Regions from separate parts of the Hydrogenophaga sp. PAMC20947 genome, predicted to be linked through region 2. Evidence: predicted binding sites of a transcription regulator. Region 2 holds the regulator's gene; each other region holds the start of a gene.

Region 1 (6,386 bases), 770 kb from region 2:
AAATGCACACCTTGCCGTACCGCAGACCACTCATGTCCGGCGTGTCCAGGGGACCGTGAGGGTCCACCCCAATCGCCACGGCAATGTCGTGGATCTCGTTGTTGGCAAACAGCCGGTCGCGCTCGACCTCCCAGGTGTTGAGCACCTTGCCGCGCAGCGGCAGGATCGCCTGGCTTTCCTTGTTGCGTCCCATCTTGGCGCTGCCACCGGCGGAGTCGCCCTCCACCAGAAACACCTCGTTGTGGGCCAGGTCACGGCTTTCGCAATCGGTCAGCTTGCCCGGCAATACCGCCACGCCAGAGCCCTTGCGCTTCTCAACCTTTTGACCCGCTTTCTGGCGGCTCTGGGCCGCTTTGATCGCGAGTTCGGCCAGTTTCTTGCCGTAATCCACGTGCTGGTTGAGCCACAGCTCCAGCGCGGGGCGCACATAGCTGCCCACCAGACGCACCGCGTCGCGCGAGTTCAAACGTTCCTTGATCTGGCCTTGAAACTGGGGGTCCAGCACCTTGGCGCTGAGCACATACGAAGCCCGTGCGAACACATCTTCGGGCAACAGCTTCACGCCCTTGGGCAGCAAAGCGTGCAATTCGATGAAACTCTTGACCGCCTGAAAGAGCCCGTCGCGCAAACCGCTCTCGTGCGTGCCGCCGGCACTGGTGGGGATCAGATTGACATAGCTTTCCCGCACGGGGTGGCCATCTTCGGTGAACGCCACACACCAGGAAGCACCCTCGCCCTCGGCGAAGCTGTCGTGGCCGCTGTCGGCAAAGCCTTCGCCCTCAAACAAGGGAATCACCGGGTCGCCATTGAGCGTCTGCTGAAGGTAATCTCGCAGGCCGCCTTTGTATTGCCAGACTTGGGTGTCTTTGGTCTTTTCATTCACCAGCGTCACGCTGACGCCGGGCATCAGCACCGCTTTGCTGCGCAGCAGGTGCATCAGCTCGTTCATCGGCAGCGCAGCAGATTCAAAATACTTGGGATCGGGCCAGGCACGCACCGTGGTGCCCTGCTTGCGATCGCCATCGCCTTTGGGCTGGATGGTGAGAGGCTCAATCACATCGCCGGCGGAAAATGCCAGGCGCGCCACCTGTCCTTCGCGGTAGCTGATCACGTCAAGCCGGGTTGACAGCGCATTGGTCACGCTCACCCCAACACCATGCAAGCCACCCGAGAAGCTGTAGGCACCGCCCTTGCCCTTGTCGAACTTGCCACCGGCATGCAACCGCGTGAACACCAGCTCCACCACGGGCGCTTTTTCTTCCGGGTGCATGCCAAACGGAATGCCGCGGCCGTCATCTTCAATGCTGACCGACTGGTCTGCATGCAAGGTGACTTTGATTTTTTTGCCGTGTCCCGCCAGCGCTTCGTCGGCCGCGTTGTCCAGCACCTCCTGGATGATGTGCAGCGGGTTGTCGGTCCGGGTGTACATGCCCGGGCGTTGTTTCACCGGCTCCAGGCCCTTGAGGACGCGGATGGAGCCTTCGGAATATTCAGAGTTGCTTTGGGTCGCCATGGGGGCGGATTGTAGCCCTGCGCGTTGACAAACACTGTACATATCAACATATCGAATGCCCAAAGCGTGGCATCGATGCGCCAACCGCATCAAAGTCCCAGACAAATTTCACAGGTTTACGACACCCTGCCCCAGCGCATGCTCACCCTGAATTGGCTACATTTGCAGGATGACTGATTCCTCAGACGCAAACCGCGTCGCAGCCCCCGGTTGTCCGCTTGGCAAATTCTGGCCTGTGGCGCCGCTATCGTCACGCTCTCCATGGGCGTACGCCACGGGTTTGGCCTCTGGCTGCAACCCATCACCCAGGCACAAGGCTGGACCCGCGAAAGCTTTTCGCTGGCCCTCGCGGTACAAAATCTCTCCTGGGGTGTTGTGGGCATCTTCGCGGGCATGGCCGCAGACCGCTTTGGGGCCATGCGTGTGCTCGCCGGCGGCGCGCTCCTCTACGCCCTGGGGCTGATCGGCATGGCCTGGACAACCTCGCCCCTGGCCTTCACGCTGACCACCGGTGTGCTGATCGGCGCCGCACAGGCCGGCACGACCTACGCTGTGATTTACGGCGTCATTGGCCGCCAGATACCCGCCGAACAACGGTCGTGGGCCATGGGTGTGGCTGCGGCTGCGGGTTCTTTCGGCCAGTTTTTGATGGTCCCGCTGGAGGGCTGGCTGATCAGCACACTCGGCTGGCAAAACGCACTCATCACCTTGGCCGCAGCGGTGCTGCTCATCATGCCGCTGGCGCGTGGGCTGCGCGAACCCGGTTTCATCGGCGGACAAACCGTCGCCCGCGAGCAAACCATTCTCCAGGCGCTCAAGGAAGCCATGCAGTACCGCAGCTTCCAGCTGCTCATGGCAGGCTACTTCGTGTGTGGTTTTCAGGTGGTCTTCATCGGCGTGCACATGCCCAGCTACTTGAAGGACAACGGTCTTTCGCCCCAGGTTGCCAGCTATGCCCTCGCTTTGATCGGCCTGTTCAATGTGATCGGCACCTACGCCGCCGGCGTCCTGGGCCAGCAGATGCCCAAGCGCTACATCCTGGCGTTCATTTACATGGGCCGTGCCATTGCCATCAGCGTCTTCCTGCTGGTGCCCCTGTCACCCACCAGTGTCTACATTTTCTCCGGGGTTATGGGCCTCCTGTGGCTGTCCACCATTCCGCCCACCAACGCCACGGTGGCGCAGATTTTTGGCGTGGCACACATGTCCATGCTGGGCGGTTTCGTGTTCTTCAGTCACCAGATCGGCAGCTTCATGGGCGTGTGGCTGGGCGGCTACCTGTACGACCACACGGGCAGCTACGACATCGTGTGGTATCTCGCCATTGCGCTGGGCGTGTTCGCCACCTTGATCAACCTGCCTGTGCGGGAAACCCCCATCGAACGGGGGCCCCAGCGCATGGCGGGCGTGGCGGCATGAGACCGGTGATGGTGCGCGCGCTCAGCTGGTCAGCCGTTGCGCTGGTCCTGCTGGCGACCTTTGCGCTCTACAGCCGCCCCGCCTTCCTGGTGAGCATGGCCGATATGGTCTGGAGCTGCTTCTGATGGCACACGGCAGCGAAACACCATCAGCCTGGGTCCAGCGCTGGGGTCACCTCATCCCGGCGGGTGGCGCGGTGCTCGACGTGGCCTGTGGTCACGGCCGGCACATGCGATGGCTGGCACAGCGTGGTCATGCGGTCACCGGCATTGACCGCTCGCCCGAAGCCATCGCAGCCGTGGCACCTTTGGGGCGGGCGATTCAAGCCGACATTGAAAACGGTCCGTGGCCTCTCGATGGACAGACCTTTGATGCCGTGGTCGTCACAAACTACCTCTGGCGCCCGCTCATTGCGCAGCTGGTGGCCAGTGTGGCGCCCGGCGGCGTGTTGATCTACGAAACGTTCGCTGAGGGCAATGAAACCGTCGGAAAGCCCGCACGGCCCGACTTTCTCTTGCGCCCCGGTGAACTCCTCCAGGCCACCGCCGACTTGGCCACCGTCGCATTCGAAGAGGGATACTGCGACCACCCGCCTCGATTCCTGCAGCGCATTGTGGCCGTGCGAAAACCGGGCACCTCGCCTGCCGAGCCAGCCCGATTTCAACTCGACGCCACTGAGTAGAATGGAAGATGGGCCGAGCACGCGAGGACTCCAGCCTCCCTGTGTCCACCAACCTTTTTTGAATTCCCGTATATGACCACCATCACCGGCAGCATCGTCGCCCTCGCCACGCCCATGTCCGAAGGCGGACGCATCGACTACCCCGCCCTGCGCAAGCTGATCGACTGGCACATCGCCGAAGGTACGGATTGCATTTGCGTCGTCGGCACCACGGGCGAGTCACCCACCGTCACCGTCGAAGAGCATTGCGAAATCATCCGGGTCTCTGTGGAGCAAGCGGCCAAACGCGTGCCCATCATGGCTGGCTGCGGCGCCAACTCCACCGCAGAGGCCATCAACCTCGCCAAGTTTGCCAAGAGTGTCGGCGCGGACTACCAGCTGCAAGTTGTTCCTTACTACAACAAGCCCACGCAAGAAGGCCTCTACCAGCACTTCAAGGCCATCGCTGATGCAACGGGCCATGACCTGCCCATGGTGCTTTACAACGTGCCCGGTCGTACCGTGGCCGACATGGCGCTGGACACCGTCTTGCGCCTGGCCCAACTGCCCGGCATTGTCGGCATCAAAGAAGCCACCGGCAACATCGAGCGAGCTCAATGGCTGATCCGCGAAGTGCCCAAGGGCTTCGCTGTTTACTCTGGCGACGATCCCACTGCGGTTGCCTTGATGCTGTGTGGCGGTCAAGGCAACGTGAGCGTCACGGCCAACATTGCGCCACGCCAGATGCACGAGCTCTGTGTCGCGGCCATTGCGGGCGACGCCCGCAAGGCCATGGACATCCAGCTGCGTCTGATGCCCGTTCATAAAGCTTTGTTCCTCGAAGCCAACCCCATTCCACTGAAGTGGGCCATGGCCCGCATGGGGCTGTGCCAAGAAGCCATGCGCCTGCCGTTGACACCCATGTCCCGCAGCCTGGAACCCTTGCTGGAAACCGCCCTCAAAGAAGGTGGTCTGCTGGGCTAGGTCCGGCCCGTCTCACGCTATCTCAACCCTCGAGTCCGCAACATGCAAGAGTCATCCATGAGCTTCAATCGCAAAATCACCGCCGCCCTGCCCAATCGCCTCGCCCGCATCGGAGCGGTTTCGCTGGCTGCGCTGGTGGTCAGCGGTTGCACCATCCTGCAAGAAGACAAGATCGATTACAAAAGCGCCAAACCCGGCACCACGCTGGACGTCCCACCCGACCTGACACAGCTCAGCAGGGACAACCGCTACAACGTTCCTGGCGGCGTGACCAGCGCCAGTGGCCAGCAAGCCGCGCAAATCGCTGTGCCCGGCAACACCATCACCGCCACCAACACGGTCGGAGACGTGCGCATCGAACGCTCGGGCAACCAGCGCTGGCTGGTGGTCGACCGCCCTGCCGACAAGCTGTGGGGCCTGGTCAGCGAATTCTGGAAAGAGAACGGCTTCATTCTGAACACCGAGCAGGAAAAGCTCGGCATCATGGAAACCGACTGGGCCGAAAACCGCGCCAAGATCCCGCAAGACTTCATCCGGTCAACCATCGGCAAGGTATTCGAAGGCGTTTACTCGTCTGGTGAGCGCGACAAGTTCCGCACCCGGCTTGAGCGCAGTGGCGACGGCAAAACCGAGATCTACATCAGCCACCGCGGCATGATAGAGGTCTACACCAGCTCGCAAAAAGACCAGACCGCCTGGCAACCGCGCGAGGCAGATCCCGAGCTCGAGACTGAATTTTTGCGCCGCATGATGGTCAAACTGGGGGTGAGTGAAGCCCAGGCGAAGGCTGTCACGGCTGCTGCGCCGAGCCAGTCCGCCGCCCGCGTCGTAACTGTGTCGGAGCGCCCTGCCGTCCAGATGGACGAAGACTTTGACCGCGCCTGGCGCCGCGTGGGCCTGGCCCTGGACCGCACAGGCTTCACGGTGGAAGACCGTGACCGGGCGCAAGGGACCTATTTCGTGCGCTACGTGCCAACCGCTGCCGCGGACGCAAAGAAGCCCGGCTTCTTCGGGCGCCTGTTTGGCAGCAAGAAGCCCGAGGCAACGCCAGCCAAGTACCAGATCAAGGTCAGCACCGCCGGCACGCTCAGCACGGTCACCGTGCTCGACGCGCAAGGCCAGCCTGGACCCCTCACCGATGCCCAACGCATCGTGCAGATTCTGGTCGACGATCTGAAGTGACCGTGGTCTGGAGGGCAGGCAAATTGCCAGCCCTGGCCACACGCCGTGGCGACAACCCATAAAAAAACCGCCCAGGAGGCGGTTTTTTTATGAGGGTTTTGCCTGACCTGTACAGGTCAGGCGTTCCGCTCAGATCACTGTGCAGGCTTGACAGCGTCTTTGGCGGCTGCAGCGGCCTTGTCGGCAGCTTCTTTGGCAGCATCGGCTGCAGTTGTAGCGGCATCCTTGGTAGCGTCAGCTGCAGCAGAAGCGGCATCCTTGGTAGCGTCAGCTGCGGCAGAAGCGGCATCCTTGGTGGCGTCAGCTGCAGCAGAAGCGGCATCAGCAGTGGCAGCAGCGCCTTCTTTGGCGGCTTCCATCGTGGCGGCAGCGCCTTCTTTGGCGGCGTCCATCACGGCAGCAGCTGGCGCTTCAACAGCGGCTTCTTCTTTTTTACCGCAAGCGGTCAGGGCAATGGCGGCCAACAAGGTAGCGAGCAACAGAGATTTTTTCATGACAAGGTTCCTAAGGATGAGGATGAACAAACAACAAAAATTCTTGGGTCAACCAAAAAAAAACCCGAACCGTTGATTCAGGCTAGATCGACCCAGTCAGACAGCCGTTTGATGAACCGGCCTTAAGACTAGA
Region 2 (6,386 bases):
AGGGCCGACAATGGGCTCGAGCTCGGCAAACAGCTGTTGTTTGATATCCAGCCGTTCGACCACCGCTTCAATCACCATCGCGCAGCCTTCAAGCGCTTGCAGGCTGTCGATCACGCTGATTCGGCTGATCAGAGCGGTTTGTTCTTCGCTGCCCAGCTTATTCTTGGCGACCAGTTTGGACCAGGTGTTCCAAAGGCTGTCCTTCGCGGCTTGAGCGGCACCGGCCTGTACGTCGTACAACCGGACCTCACTACCGGCCTGAGCAGCCATTTGCGCGATGCCCCGGCCCATGGCACCGGTACCAATCACGCCAACTGAGGGGAAAATTGCTTGCATATAAAAGTATTATTCGGGGAGGGATTGCGTCAAGCTATGACAAAATGTTCCGACCTAGGAATGAAGGGATCTTGACGTGCGCCAAATCTTGGTGGGCTCTATTTTGCTATCAACTGCCCTGAGCAGTCATGCTGCGACGCTTGGCCGTCACAGTGGCGCAGCCATTCTTGGTCGACCTCTGGACGTCAGAGTACAGGCATTGCTTGGCCCGGGCGAGGAAGCCGGTTCGCTTTGTATCCAGTCGGAAGTGCTTTACGGCGAAGTGGCCGTTCCTTCGGGCGCGATCAGCACGTCGATGCAGCGCTCGGCTCCTGATGCCCAGGCATCGGTGCGGGTGCAGGTCACCCAGCCAGTGAACGAACCGATCGTGACCGTGGTGGTTCGGGTGGGTTGCTCGGCTCCCTTTTCGCGCCGCTTCGTGCTTCTTGCCGATCCGATCAGTGAGCCGCTGGCCGCTGGCGGTGCTTTGATTCCCAGCACCTTGCCTGCTGTAAGACTCCCGCCGTTGGCTGCGGAGACCCGTTTAAATGCCCGTGCGTCGCGCTCCGACCGCGATCCTGTCTCCGCAGACGGGGATGCATCGGGCGGCACCAACACCGCTTCTGCCGCCACCCGCAAGAAGCCCGAGCCCCAACGCTCACGTCCTGCCAGTGTGGTGCGCAAGCCGGCGCCCGAAGCCACGCCACCTGCAACACCGCGCCTGCAGCTGGATCCTGTGGATCTGAGCTTGGCGATTGAGCGCGATCCAGTGCTCAGGCTGTCACTGGCCATGCTGAGCGAGCCGACAACCTCTGAAGAAGAGCGCGCCGCGGCTGGCCTGTTGTGGAAAGCAATCAATGCCACGCCAGAAGAGATTTTGAGGGATTCGCAAAAGCTGGCGGTGCTGGAAGCAGAATCCAAAGGCCTGCGTGAGCAAGAAAAGCAGGACCGGGCTGCGATCACGGCAATGAAGTCCCAGCTCGACTCCACCCGCTACATGACCTGGCTGGCCTATGTGTTCGGCGCTCTGTTTCTGCTGTCCCTGGCGGCACTGTTGTGGCTGAGTCGCCGGCGCAAGGCCGAGCAGGCCACCGATGACCGCGGCGCCTGGTACGCCGGTGCGACCAAGCCGGCTCGGACGGCTCGAGCCGCGGCCGCCTCGGCGGGCGTGCTGGAGGTCCGCGAAGAGCCTCAAGGCATCGACATTGATCTCAACCTCGACGGAGATTTTGACGATTACCAGTCGCTGCACGATTCCAGCATGGCGTTGATCGATGGTGTGCCCGCTTCCAGTGGGCAGGCAAAGTCTGGCGCCGGGGGCGCTGGCGCCTCGACCTACGTGTCGCGATCGGTGGCGACCGAAGAGCTGTTCGATGTACAGCAACAGGCGGACTTCTTCGTATCGCTGGGGGAATACGACCAGGCCATTGGCGTGCTCAAGGGCCATTTGGCCGAAAGCCAGGAACCTGGCGCTTTGGCTTATCTTGACTTGTTCCGCATTTACCACCAGCTGGGGCGGCACGACGAATACGAACAATTGCGCGAGGAATTCAACCTCCAGTTCAATGCGGGGGCTCCTCCGTTTGAGAACTACTCCGATGACAGCAAGGGCCTGGAGTCGTATGAAACGGCCTTCGGCCGTATTCAAGCCTTGTGGCCGCAGCCCCGTGTGCTTGATGTGATCGAAAAATCGATTTTCAAGGAGCCCAACGATCCCGATGGCGAGGTGTTTGATCTCGAAGCCTATCGCGAGTTGTTGTTGCTGCACGCAGTGGCCAAGGAAATGATCAGCCGTGACATAGCCGAGTTGCCCGAGCAGGTGGATTTTGAGCACACCGCCATCAAACCCTTGAAAGCGGCGGCGCCTCGCAAGGTGGTTTCAGGATTCGGCGCATTGACGGACATGGCGGGGCAGACTGTGCCGCAAGAAGACGTCCCCCACGCCTCGCCTCGTCTGGGTCTGGACGTTGATCTGGATGCTTTGTCGGAAATGTCGGCCTTTGAAGCCTCGTTGCCCGAAGTGCCTGTGGCGGTCGAGCCGTCTTCCAAGCCCACCCCCCCACGGGGTACGGTGCAAGAAGAGGGCAACTTGATCGATTTTGAAGTGCTTGACTTCATGCCACCCGACGAGCCCGGGGTCGACCTGGATCTGGACGGAGAGAAAAAGGCGGACTGACCGTGCTCAGCGTCGTCTCAAAGCCGGGCAGTGCCCGGCTTTTTCTTTGTCATGGGGTGTTGTGCAACCGAGAAACCCACAGGACACAGGCTCGAAGCGATTGGTGTTGCATGAATTCTGCGTGGATCGATTTGGGCTCGGTACAACTGAGCGAGAGGGGCTGTGAACAAGCCGGGGTTGCTCGCTGCGAGCGGGGAAGAGTCGGCCTGAGCCCCTCGCAAAAAGAACTCAGCGCCGCACTTGTAGCGCACCTGGGTTGACGATGTTGGTGGGGGCTCCATTGATGTAGCTCACCACACTGTCAAAGGCACTGCTGAACAACTTTTCGTAGTTGTCGAGTTCGACGAAGCCGATGTGGGGCGTGCACACGCAGTTTTCCAGGCGCAAAAGAGCGTGGCCTTGCAAAATAGGCTCCGATTCGAAGACATCGATGGCGGCCATGCCCGGGCGACCGCGGTTGAGCGCGGCGAGCAGGGCATCGTTGTCGATCAGTTCGGCGCGTGAAGTGTTGACGAGCAAGGCTGTGGGCTTCATGCGCGACAAATCCTCCAGAGACACACATCCCAAGGTGCCCTCTGCCAACCTCAGGTGCAGGCTGAGCACGTCAGCGATTTCGAAGAGGGCTTCGCGGCTGGGCGAAATTTCAAAGCCATCGGCCGCTGCTTCAGTGCGCGAACGCTCGCTGCCCCAGATCACCACACGCATGCCAAAAGCGCGCCCGTAGCCTGCGACAAGCTTGCCGATGCGACCGTAGCTCCACACGCCCAGTGTTCTGCCGCTGAGCACCATACCCAGGCTGAAGTTGGACGGCATGGACGACGCCTTGAGCCCCGATTGTTGCCAGGCTCCATGTTTCAAGCTGGAAACATATTGTGGAATGCGGCGCATGGAGGACAAGATCAATGCCCAGGTCAACTCGGCAGTGGCCACGGGCGAACTGGTGCCCTCGGCCACAGCGATGCCCCGCTCGGTACAAGCAGCGATATCGATGTGCGCACCGGCGCGGCCGGTTTGCACGATCAGCTTGAGTCGTGGCAATTTTTCGACGAGTTGTCGGGTGATTTGTGTTCGCTCCCGAATCAGGACCAGGACATCGGCATCCCTTAGCCTGATCGACAGTTGTCCTACGCCCTTCACCGTGTTGGTGAACACCTTGGCCGGATAGGCCTCCAGCTTTTCGGCGCAGGCCAGCTTGCGGACCACGTCTTGATAGTCGTCGAGAATCACAATATTCATGTCCACTATTGTGCCCTCATGCACCACCCGTCTGGAGCCTCCTTTGGCAGTTGCTGCACCCTGGGCGCAGGATCACGCGACCGCAGGTCTGTTGTGGCCCGTTGGATGCTCCAAGGCAGCGAGCCGATCGAGTTCGGCACACACGTCACCGATGCGACCGGACAACGCGAGGCGCCCGCCCAAGGCCTGTGTGGATCGACTCAAGTCGGGCACGCTGTGCACCCTGACATGGCGGGGGTGGGACTGCGTGCTGGCGACCTGGCGCGAGGCGGATGAAGGGCAGGGGTTGACCGGTGTTCTCGGCGTGCCAGCAGGCTTGAGCCAGCCTGCGCGGGCAAACTGCTGCAAAAACAGGGGTACGGTGCGAGGCGAGGCTGTGCGTGAAGGTTGCAGCGGTAACCAGCAGTCAATCAACTGCAGAGGGGCGCGCCAGGTGTTGGTGTTGAATCGGATTCCCATGAATAACTCCGTGAAGGGGGTTGAACACAGGCAGGATTGATGAATTTGCGCTCTCACGGGGTTGTGTTGGTGCACTTTGGGCGCACCGAACCAAACGCCCGCCACCCGCGGGAGCGATACAGACCGTTGCTGGTCAGTTCTGGAAGCTGTTTCGGATCAATCCGACGGCCAGTCCTTCGATTTCGAAGGCTTCGCCCGGCTCGACCACGATGGTTTTGTAGTCGGGGTTTTCGGCGAGCAGCTCGATCGATTGTTCGCGCCGCATGAAGCGCTTGACGGTGACGTCATCGCCCAGACGTGCGACCACAATTTGGCCGTTTTTGGCTTCTTTGGTGGCCCTGACAGCGAGCAAGTCACCGTCGATGATGCCGACATCGCGCATGGACATGCCGCGCACTTTGAGGAGGTAGTCGGGCTGCTGCTGGAACAGGCTGCGCTCTACCTGATAGGTCTGGTCGACATGCTCCTGCGCCAGGATGGGTGAGCCCGCCGCCACTCGCCCGATCAGAGGCAGCATCAGCTGGGTCAGACTCGGCAGCGGCAGTGTAAGCTGGCGGCCCCGGGAGTCATTGATGTGGCGAAGGTCTTCGCTGCGCAATCGGATGCCCCGCGAGGTGCCGCTCACGAGTTCGATCACACCCTTTCGGGCCAGGGCTTGCAGATGCTCTTCGGCCGCGTTGGCCGATTTGAATCCCAACTCACTGGCAATCTCTGCGCGCGTTGGCGGAGCACCGGTGCGTGCAATGGCGTTCTGGATGAGTTCCAGAATCTGTTGCTGGCGGGCGGTGAGCTTGGGAGCGTGAAAAGGGGCGTCGTTCATGGCTGCCTCGTGAATCAAGTGGGTTGCTACCCATCGGTATGGGTCATCAACGGATACTGGACGGATCAGCAAGCTGTTTTCTTATCCAGTGACTGTATTTTTAGCCAGTTTTAAGGTTTTGGCAAGTGGTTCAAACAAAGAAGGCTTCCATTCGTGTGATTCTCGGGACAGGCGGGACCATCGCCGGGCGCGCGACGGCGATGGCGGACAACGTCGGCTATGTGGCTGGCGAGGTGGCGGTGTCCGATTTGCTGGCGGCTGTGCCGCCTCTGGCTGGGCTCGCGCTGGAGGCTGAGCAGATAGCGCAGGTGGACAGCAAGGACATGACGTTTGCCATCTGGCGCCAGCTGGCCTTGCGGGTGGCGCACCACCTGGAGCGTGCTGAGGTGCAAGGCGTGGTGATCACGCATGGCACTGACACGCTGGAGGAAACAGCCTGGTTTCTGCAATCGGTGCTGCAGCCCCGCAAGCCGGTGGTGATGACCTGTGCGATGCGGCCGGCCACGGCGATGGTGCCCGATGGCCCCCAGAACTTGCTCGACGCTGTTGCCGTCGCCGGGAGTGAAGACTTGGTGGGCGTGGTGGTGGTGTGTGCGGGACAGGTGCATCGGGCTGAACACGTGGCGAAAGTGCACAGCTACCGCCTGGATGCCTTTGGCTCAGGCGATGCCGGGCCGATGGGGTGCGTGGAAGAGGGGGGCGTGCGCTGGTTTCATGGTTTGCCTCCGGCTCAGGGTGGTGCGGTGGTGAACAGGTTTCAGCTTGACCGCGTCGCGTCTGCCGCTGTTTTGCCTCGAGTGGCCGTGATCACCAGCCATGCCGACAGCGATGGGGCGGTTGTTGAGGGCTTGCTGATGCTGGCTGAGCAGGATCCCACCCGCAGGGTTCGCGGCATCGTGGTGGCCGCGACGGGCAACGGCACGGTCCATGTTGCACTTGAGAAGGCGTTGTTGCAGGCCCAGGCAAGCGGTGTGAGGGTGGTCAGGGCCACCCGTTGTGCGCGTGGAAGGGTGATCCCGGGCGTGCGTTCAAGCTTTCCGGATTCGGCGGGGTTGTCGCCGGTCAAGGCCAGGCTGGCATTGGCTTTGGATTTGATGGCCGAAGACTCTCTTTGACGTGGCCACAAAAAAGCCCGGTTCAAAACCGGGCTTTTTGACCGCAAAGTGCTGGGCAGGGTCAGTGTGCCAAGGCTTCCATGGCGCGACCGGTGATCTCTTCCACGTTGCCGATGCCGCTGATGGCACGGTACTTGGGCGCTGCGGCCGCTTCTTTTTGAGCCCATTCGCTGTAGTAGTCCACCAGTGGGCGGGTCTGGGCGCTGTACACCTCCAGGCGCTTTTTGACGGTTTCTTCCTGGTCGTCCGCGCGCTGGATCAGGGG
Region 3 (6,386 bases), 1.9 Mb from region 2:
GCAAATCGTTGATCGATGAGACCAGCGGCGCCACTTCCTGGGGGATGAACGATTCTTCGATGGGGCTCAGATCATCGGGCTTGCGGGCCCGAATGCGCTGCTCCAGCTCGTTGAGCGGGCGGATGCCGCGCACCAGCGCCAGCCACACCAGCAACACCGCCAGCGGCAAGATGACAAACTGCGGCACCATCACGCCCTTGATGATTTCCGTGGCCAGGGTGGAGCGCTTGCCCTTGGTCTCGGCCACCTGCATCAGCACCAGGTGGCGGGGATCGCTGGTGCGCGAAAGCCAGGCGTAGGCCACCCGCACTTCGTCGCCGCGCACCGTGTCGTTGCGCAGCATCACACGGCCTGGCTCCGGGGTTTCGTTGTCCTGGGGCAGCGGAAAATCGCCTTCGCCGCTGATCAGCAAGTGGCTGCGCGGGTCCAGCACCTGGTAGTAAACAAGATCGCTGTCGTCGGCCCGCAGCAGATCGCGCGCTTGCGGCGCGAGACGGAAGCTGACCACGTTGTCATGGGCCACCACAAACTGCGTGAGCGCCAGCAGGTTGAACTCCAGCGCGCGGTCAAACGGCTTGCTGGCAATGCCCTGCGCCACAAACCAGGTCAAGGCCAGAGAGAGCGGCCACAGCAAAAGCAGCGGCGTGAGCATCCAGTCCAGGATTTCACCAAACAGGCTGCGTTGTTCCCGTTGGAACAGGCCGAAGGACATCGGACCGAAACGCTCGTCCGCCGGGACGGGCGCCTCACCCGACGCGGCGGAGTCAGGGTTTGTTGACACGGGTTCTTTTTCGAGCGGAAACAGAAGGCGAGCGGTGCCAGCAGAGCTTAGCCGGGGATCTTTTCAAGGCAATAACCCAGACCGCGAACGGTGGCGATGCGGATCGGTCCTTTTTCGATTTTCTTGCGCAGGCGGTGGATGTACACCTCAATGGCGTTGTTGCTGACCTCTTCACCCCATTCGCACAACCGCTCGACCAGCTGATCCTTGCTCACCAGCCGGCCTGAGCGCTGCAGCAAGACCTCCAGCAACCCCAGCTCACGTGCGGACAGCTCGATCATCTTGCCGTCGATGGTGGCCACACGGCCCGCCTGGTCGTATTCCAGCGGTCCGTGCTTGATGCAAGAGGTTGCACCCCCCATGCCGCGTCGGGTGAGCGCGCGCACGCGGGCTTCCAGCTCCTGCAGTGAAAACGGCTTGGCCATGTAGTCGTCGGCGCCGTAGTCCAGGCCTTTGACGCGTTCCTCCACGCTGTCGGCGGCGGTCAGGATCAACACCGGGACGGTGGAGCCTCGCGAGCGCAAGCGCTTGAGCACTTCGAGGCCGTGCATTTTGGGCAGCCCCAGATCCAGGATCAGCAGATCGAACTCGTTGTTCGTCATCAGCGCGGCGTCGGCTTCGCTGCCGCTGGCGACATGATCGACCGCGGCGCCGGCAGCGCGCAAGCTTCGCAACAGGCCATCGGCCAGTACCTGGTCATCTTCTGCAATCAGGATGCGCATCCAAGTCTCCTCGTGGGCCTGCGGAAGGCGGCCCCTTTTGTTGTGACGGACCCCGCTGCAGGGCCCCAGGTCGGTGTTGACCACACGGGCCGCGCCCGAATGGCACATGAAACGCCAGCCTCAAGCCATTCTAGGCCGTGATGCCTCGTGTTTTGCGCCCGTGACCCCCGGGGTTTCACCCAGAGACGCGGCGGGACGGGGGGCCGGAAGCCTCAAGGCCATAGGCCTCCAGACCCAGGGTGACCACCGTGGCCACCTCATTGCCCACCAGTCCGTGGAATTCCGTCTGGGCCTGGTCCACCGCGTGCCGAAAGGCCGCCAGCCACAGCAAACCCGTCGCAGTGAACACGATGCGGCGTGCGCGTGCGTCGAGTGGATCGGGTTCGCGCCGCACCAGATCCCACGCCTCACACTGGTCCACCAGGTGGCCCATGGCCTGCTTGGTCATGCCCGCCGCCTGTGCCAGCACGGTCAGCCGTGAACCCTGCAAACCCAGGTGGCGGGTGATGTGGACATGGGCCGCTCCGATCTGATCGCGGGCGGCCAGGTTGGACAGCGCCAGCGGCACATTCGCGTCGTGCGCCATCAGGTGCAGCACCCGCTCATCAAACCGGCGCAGCGCCAGCCCCATGAGCCGACCCAGGTGCGTTTGGCGCCAGCGGTCATCGGGGGTGTGGGGAGGGCTGTCGGTCATGTGGATCGGTTCAAACGGTTTCCGGGGCGCTCGCCGTGGTCCCCTTGAGGAGGAAGGCGCGAAGCGGCGCAGGGGGGAGGCTCATATAGTAAACTAAACTGACCAAAATATGGCTTGTTGGGGAAGTATCTCGCGATAGACTCCTGTTCAAGCATCCAGCCTGTACGCAATCACACAGGCCGGAAAGCGAACCCCCACTCATGGCACAACAACCGATCATCAAGGAGCCCACCATGGACGCAGCCGTCAAACCCAATCCCCTCAACGCCGAAAAAGCCAAGGCCCTGCAGGCCGCGCTGGCCCAGATCGAAAAGCAGTTCGGCAAGGGCACCATCATGCGTCTGGGCGAAGGCGAGGTGATCGAAGATATCCAGGTCGTGTCCACCGGCTCGCTGGGTCTGGACATCGCCCTGGGCGTCGGCGGCCTGCCGCGCGGCCGGGTGGTCGAGATCTACGGCCCTGAATCTTCGGGCAAGACCACGCTGACCCTGCAGGTGATTGCCGAAATGCAAAAGCTGAGCGGGCAGTGCGCCTTTGTCGACGCCGAGCACGCGCTGGACATTCAGTACGCGCAAAAATTGGGCGTGAACCTGCAAGACCTGCTGATCTCCCAGCCCGACACCGGCGAGCAGGCACTGGAAATCGTCGACAGCCTGGTGCGCTCCGGCGCGGTTGATCTGATCGTGATCGACTCGGTGGCCGCGCTCACGCCCAAGGCCGAGCTCGAAGGCGAGATGGGCGACTCGCTGCCCGGCTTGCAGGCCCGGTTGATGAGCCAGGCGTTGCGCAAACTCACCGCCACCATCAAGAAGAGCAATTGCATGGTGATCTTCATCAACCAGATCCGCATGAAGATCGGTGTGATGTTCGGCTCCCCCGAGACCACCACCGGCGGCAACGCGCTCAAGTTTTACGCTTCTGTGCGCCTGGACATCCGCCGCACCGGCACCATCAAGAGGGGCGACGAAGCCATCGGCAACGAGACCAAGGTCAAGGTGGTGAAAAACAAGGTTGCGCCGCCCTTCAAGACGGCCGAGTTCGACATCCTGTTTGGCGAGGGCATCAGCCGTGAAGGCGAAATCCTGGATCTGGGCGCGGCCAACCGCGTGATCGAAAAATCCGGCGCCTGGTACGCCTACAACGGCGAAAAAATCGGGCAAGGCCGCGACAACTCGCGCGAATTCCTGCGCGAGAACCCCGATCTGCGCCGTGAGATTGAAAACAAGGTGCGCGCCGAGCTGGGCGTACCGCTCCTGCCGGTGGAAGAAGCGCCCGCAGGCAAAGGCGCCAAGGGAGCCAAAGCCGACAAGAGCGACAAGGCCGACAAAGCGGACAAGGCTGAAAAGGCCGACAAAGCAGCAGCCGAGTGACGGTTGCCGTGCGGGGGCCTCTGTCGGATGCTTTGCGCGAGAAGATCATCGCGGTATGTGATGCGAAGCTCGCCAGCAAAGGCCCCGGCGTGGGCTTGTCGTTTTACGCATTTTTTGCGAACAAAAACGATACCCCGGGTCTTTTGATCGAAGTGGCCACCTGGTGGATTCAAACCCAGCAGCTGGATCACTTCGAGAAAGCCTCGAAGATCAAGCAGCTGGTACAAGCGCAATGAGCGCAATGACCCACATCTTCCCTGGCACCCTGGCCAAGCTCGCCAGGTTGCCCCCGTGCTCGCGATACGCCCATGGCATTTGATCAACCATCCATGAAGGGCCGCGCCTTGCGTCTGCTCGGTCAGCGTGAGCACTCGCGCTTCGAGCTGGAGCGCAAGCTGCGCCAGCACGAGAATGAGCCCGGCGAGCTCGCCCGGGCGCTGGACGAGTTGCAGGCCAAGGGCTTCATCAATGAACAGCGGGTGCTGGAGTCGGTGGTGTTCCGGCGCGCACCGCGTCTGGGCGCCCAACGGGTGCGCCAAGAACTGCAGGCCAAGGGTCTGGCGCCCGAAGCCATTGCTCAAGCGGTGGCGGACCTGCAGGGCAGCGAGGTTCAGCGGGCGCACGACGTGTGGCACAAGAAATTCGGTGTACCCGCGGACGATGCCCAGGGTCGTGCCAAGCAGATGCGCTTTCTGGCGGGTCGGGGCTTTGGTGCCGAAGCGATCCGGCGCGTGGTCAAGGGCGCGTTCGACGAGTTTGATTGAAGAAGACCGCCCGTGTGCTGTTCGGGCGCAGACGGGTTTTGAGTCCGGTGTGCTTGTTTTCTAGCGCACAACGCCGCGAAACCGTCCCGGGACCGGCTCGGGGCGCGCCGCCCAGGCCGCGCGGGAGAACCTAAACCCCGAGCATCAGCTGCAGGTTTTGCACAGCCGCGCCGCTGGCGCCCTTGCCCAGGTTGTCCAGGCGGGCGATGACCACCGCGTGGCGGTGTGTTTCGTTGGCGAACACGCGAAGTTCCAGCTGGTTGGTGTCGTTCAACGCCGTGGCGCTGAGCTTGCCGTCGGCGGTCGCTGGTTCCACCCGCACGAAGCCGCCCGCTGCTGCACTCGCGGCGTAATGGGCGTGGAGGGCGTCGTGCAGATCGCTGGCCTTGGGTTGACCGGGCAGCGCATCCAGGTGCACCGGCAATTGCACCAGCATGCCTTGCTGGAAGTTGCCGACCGCTGGGATGAAGATGGGGCGGCGGGTCAGGCCGGTGTAGCGCTGGATTTCAGGGATGTGTTTGTGGGTCAGGCCCAGGGCGTAGGCCTCGTGCAGCGGCGCTTCGCCCTTTTCGTACGCTTCGATCATGGCGCGCCCGCCGCCGGAGTAACCGCTCACCGAAGGCAGCGACACGGCATAGTCAGCGGGCAACAGGCCCGCTTCGATCAGGGGACGCAGGATCGCAATCGCGCCGGTGGCATAACAACCGGGGTTGGCCACGCGGTCGGCTTGGGCCACCTTGGCGGTCTGGTCGGCGCTGAGTTCGGGAAAGCCGTAGGCCCATTGATCGTTGCAGCGGTGCGCGGTCGAGGCGTCGATGATGCGGGGCTTTTTGCCGGGCAGTGCATCGATCATGGCCACCGATTCAAGGGCCGCGTCGTCGTGCAGGCACAAGATCACCAGATCCGCCTGGGCCATGAGCTCGCGTTTGGCCTCGGGATCTTTGCGCCGCTCGGAGGCGATGCTGAGCAGCTCGAACTGGGGAAGTTTTTGCAGTCGTTCGCGAATCTGCAGGCCCGTGGTGCCGGCTTCGCCGTCGATGAAGATGAGGGCCATGGTGTGTTCCGCCTTCCTGGTTGTCAGTTGGGATTCAGTGTAGCGGCAATATAATTATGTATTACGCCTCGCGTGATGCCACTGACTGTTGGTGCAGTGCAACATGATACAGTCATAGGTTGCTGTGTCCAATGCCCCCGCGCTGGTGACCCGAACGGTTGCCAGCTGAAACAACCCTTCATTCCTGAGAGAGACCCTCATGAAGATTCACGAGTATCAAGGCAAGGAAATCTTGCGTCAGTTCGGCGTGCCCACTCCCCGTGGTATCGCTGCTTTCACTGTGCAGGAGGCCGTTGAAGCCGCACAAAAACTGGGTGGCCCCGTGTGGGTGGTGAAGGCCCAGATCCACGCCGGTGGCCGTGGCAAGGGCGGTGGCGTCAAGGTGGCGAAGTCGATTGACGACGTCAAGCGCCTGGCCGGTGAAATTCTGGGCATGCAGCTCAAGACCCACCAGACTGGCCCTGAAGGCCAGAAAGTGCGTCGCCTCTACATCGAAGACGGCGCCGACATCAAGAACGAACTGTATGTGTCGCTGGTCACAGACCGCGCCACGCAAAAGGTCGCCCTGATCGCTTCGAGCGAAGGCGGCATGGACATCGAGGAAGTGGCCCATTCCACGCCCGAGAAAATCATCACCGAGATGATCGACCCACTGGTCGGCATCACCACTGAGCAATCGAAGAAAGTCGCAGCAGCCATCGGCCTGACGGGCGCTTCTGTGGACCAGGCTGTTGACATCTTCGCCAAGATCTACAAGTGCTACATGGACACCGACGCGTCGCTGGTGGAGATCAACCCGCTGAACTGCGATTCCAAGGGCAACCTGATGGCCCTGGACGCGAAGTTCAACTTCGATCCCAACGCGCTGTTCCGTCACCCAGATATCGTTGCTTACCGCGATCTCGACGAAGAAGACGCGGCTGAAATCGAGGCCTCCAAATTCGACCTGGCTTACATCAGCCTCGACGGCAACATCGGCTGCCTGGTCAACGGCGCAGGCT

The links. Region 2 encodes LexA, which represses DNA repair genes until DNA is damaged. Its sites were predicted from a motif close to ACTGTATNNNNATACAGT; they were not measured.
Region 1: a site for LexA is predicted at 1,547-1,564, ahead of E5678_RS07655 (DNA topoisomerase IV subunit B). Genes of this name have one in related genera too.
Region 3: a site for LexA is predicted at 2,340-2,357, ahead of recA (recombinase RecA). Genes of this name have one in related genera too.

The regions. Positions count from the first base shown of each region.
Region 1 is NZ_CP039252.1:1,719,058-1,725,443, forward strand. Features, by position in the region: gene E5678_RS07655 (DNA topoisomerase IV subunit B) at 1-1,513, opposite strand, end outside; gene E5678_RS07660 (MFS transporter) at 1,775-2,932, shown strand; gene E5678_RS22810 (hypothetical protein) at 2,929-3,057, shown strand; gene E5678_RS07665 (class I SAM-dependent methyltransferase) at 3,057-3,614, shown strand; gene dapA (4-hydroxy-tetrahydrodipicolinate synthase) at 3,687-4,577, shown strand; gene bamC (outer membrane protein assembly factor BamC) at 4,635-5,759, shown strand; gene E5678_RS07680 (hypothetical protein) at 5,894-6,253, opposite strand.
Region 2 is NZ_CP039252.1:945,133-951,518, forward strand. Features, by position in the region: gene E5678_RS04310 (3-hydroxyacyl-CoA dehydrogenase) at 1-336, opposite strand, end outside; gene E5678_RS04315 (tetratricopeptide repeat protein) at 536-2,491, shown strand; gene E5678_RS04320 (D-2-hydroxyacid dehydrogenase family protein) at 2,720-3,727, opposite strand; gene E5678_RS04325 (hypothetical protein) at 3,800-4,186, opposite strand; gene lexA (transcriptional repressor LexA) at 4,320-5,006, opposite strand; gene E5678_RS04335 (asparaginase) at 5,132-6,121, shown strand; gene adk (adenylate kinase) at 6,183-6,386, opposite strand, start outside.
Region 3 is NZ_CP039252.1:3,922,754-3,929,139, forward strand. Features, by position in the region: gene E5678_RS17950 (sensor histidine kinase) at 1-712, opposite strand, end outside; gene E5678_RS17955 (response regulator transcription factor) at 829-1,503, opposite strand; gene E5678_RS17960 (MarR family winged helix-turn-helix transcriptional regulator) at 1,679-2,197, opposite strand; gene recA (recombinase RecA) at 2,431-3,567, shown strand; gene E5678_RS17970 (DUF6500 family protein) at 3,564-3,803, shown strand; gene recX (recombination regulator RecX) at 3,876-4,331, shown strand; gene argC (N-acetyl-gamma-glutamyl-phosphate reductase) at 4,462-5,385, opposite strand; gene sucC (ADP-forming succinate--CoA ligase subunit beta) at 5,585-6,386, shown strand, end outside.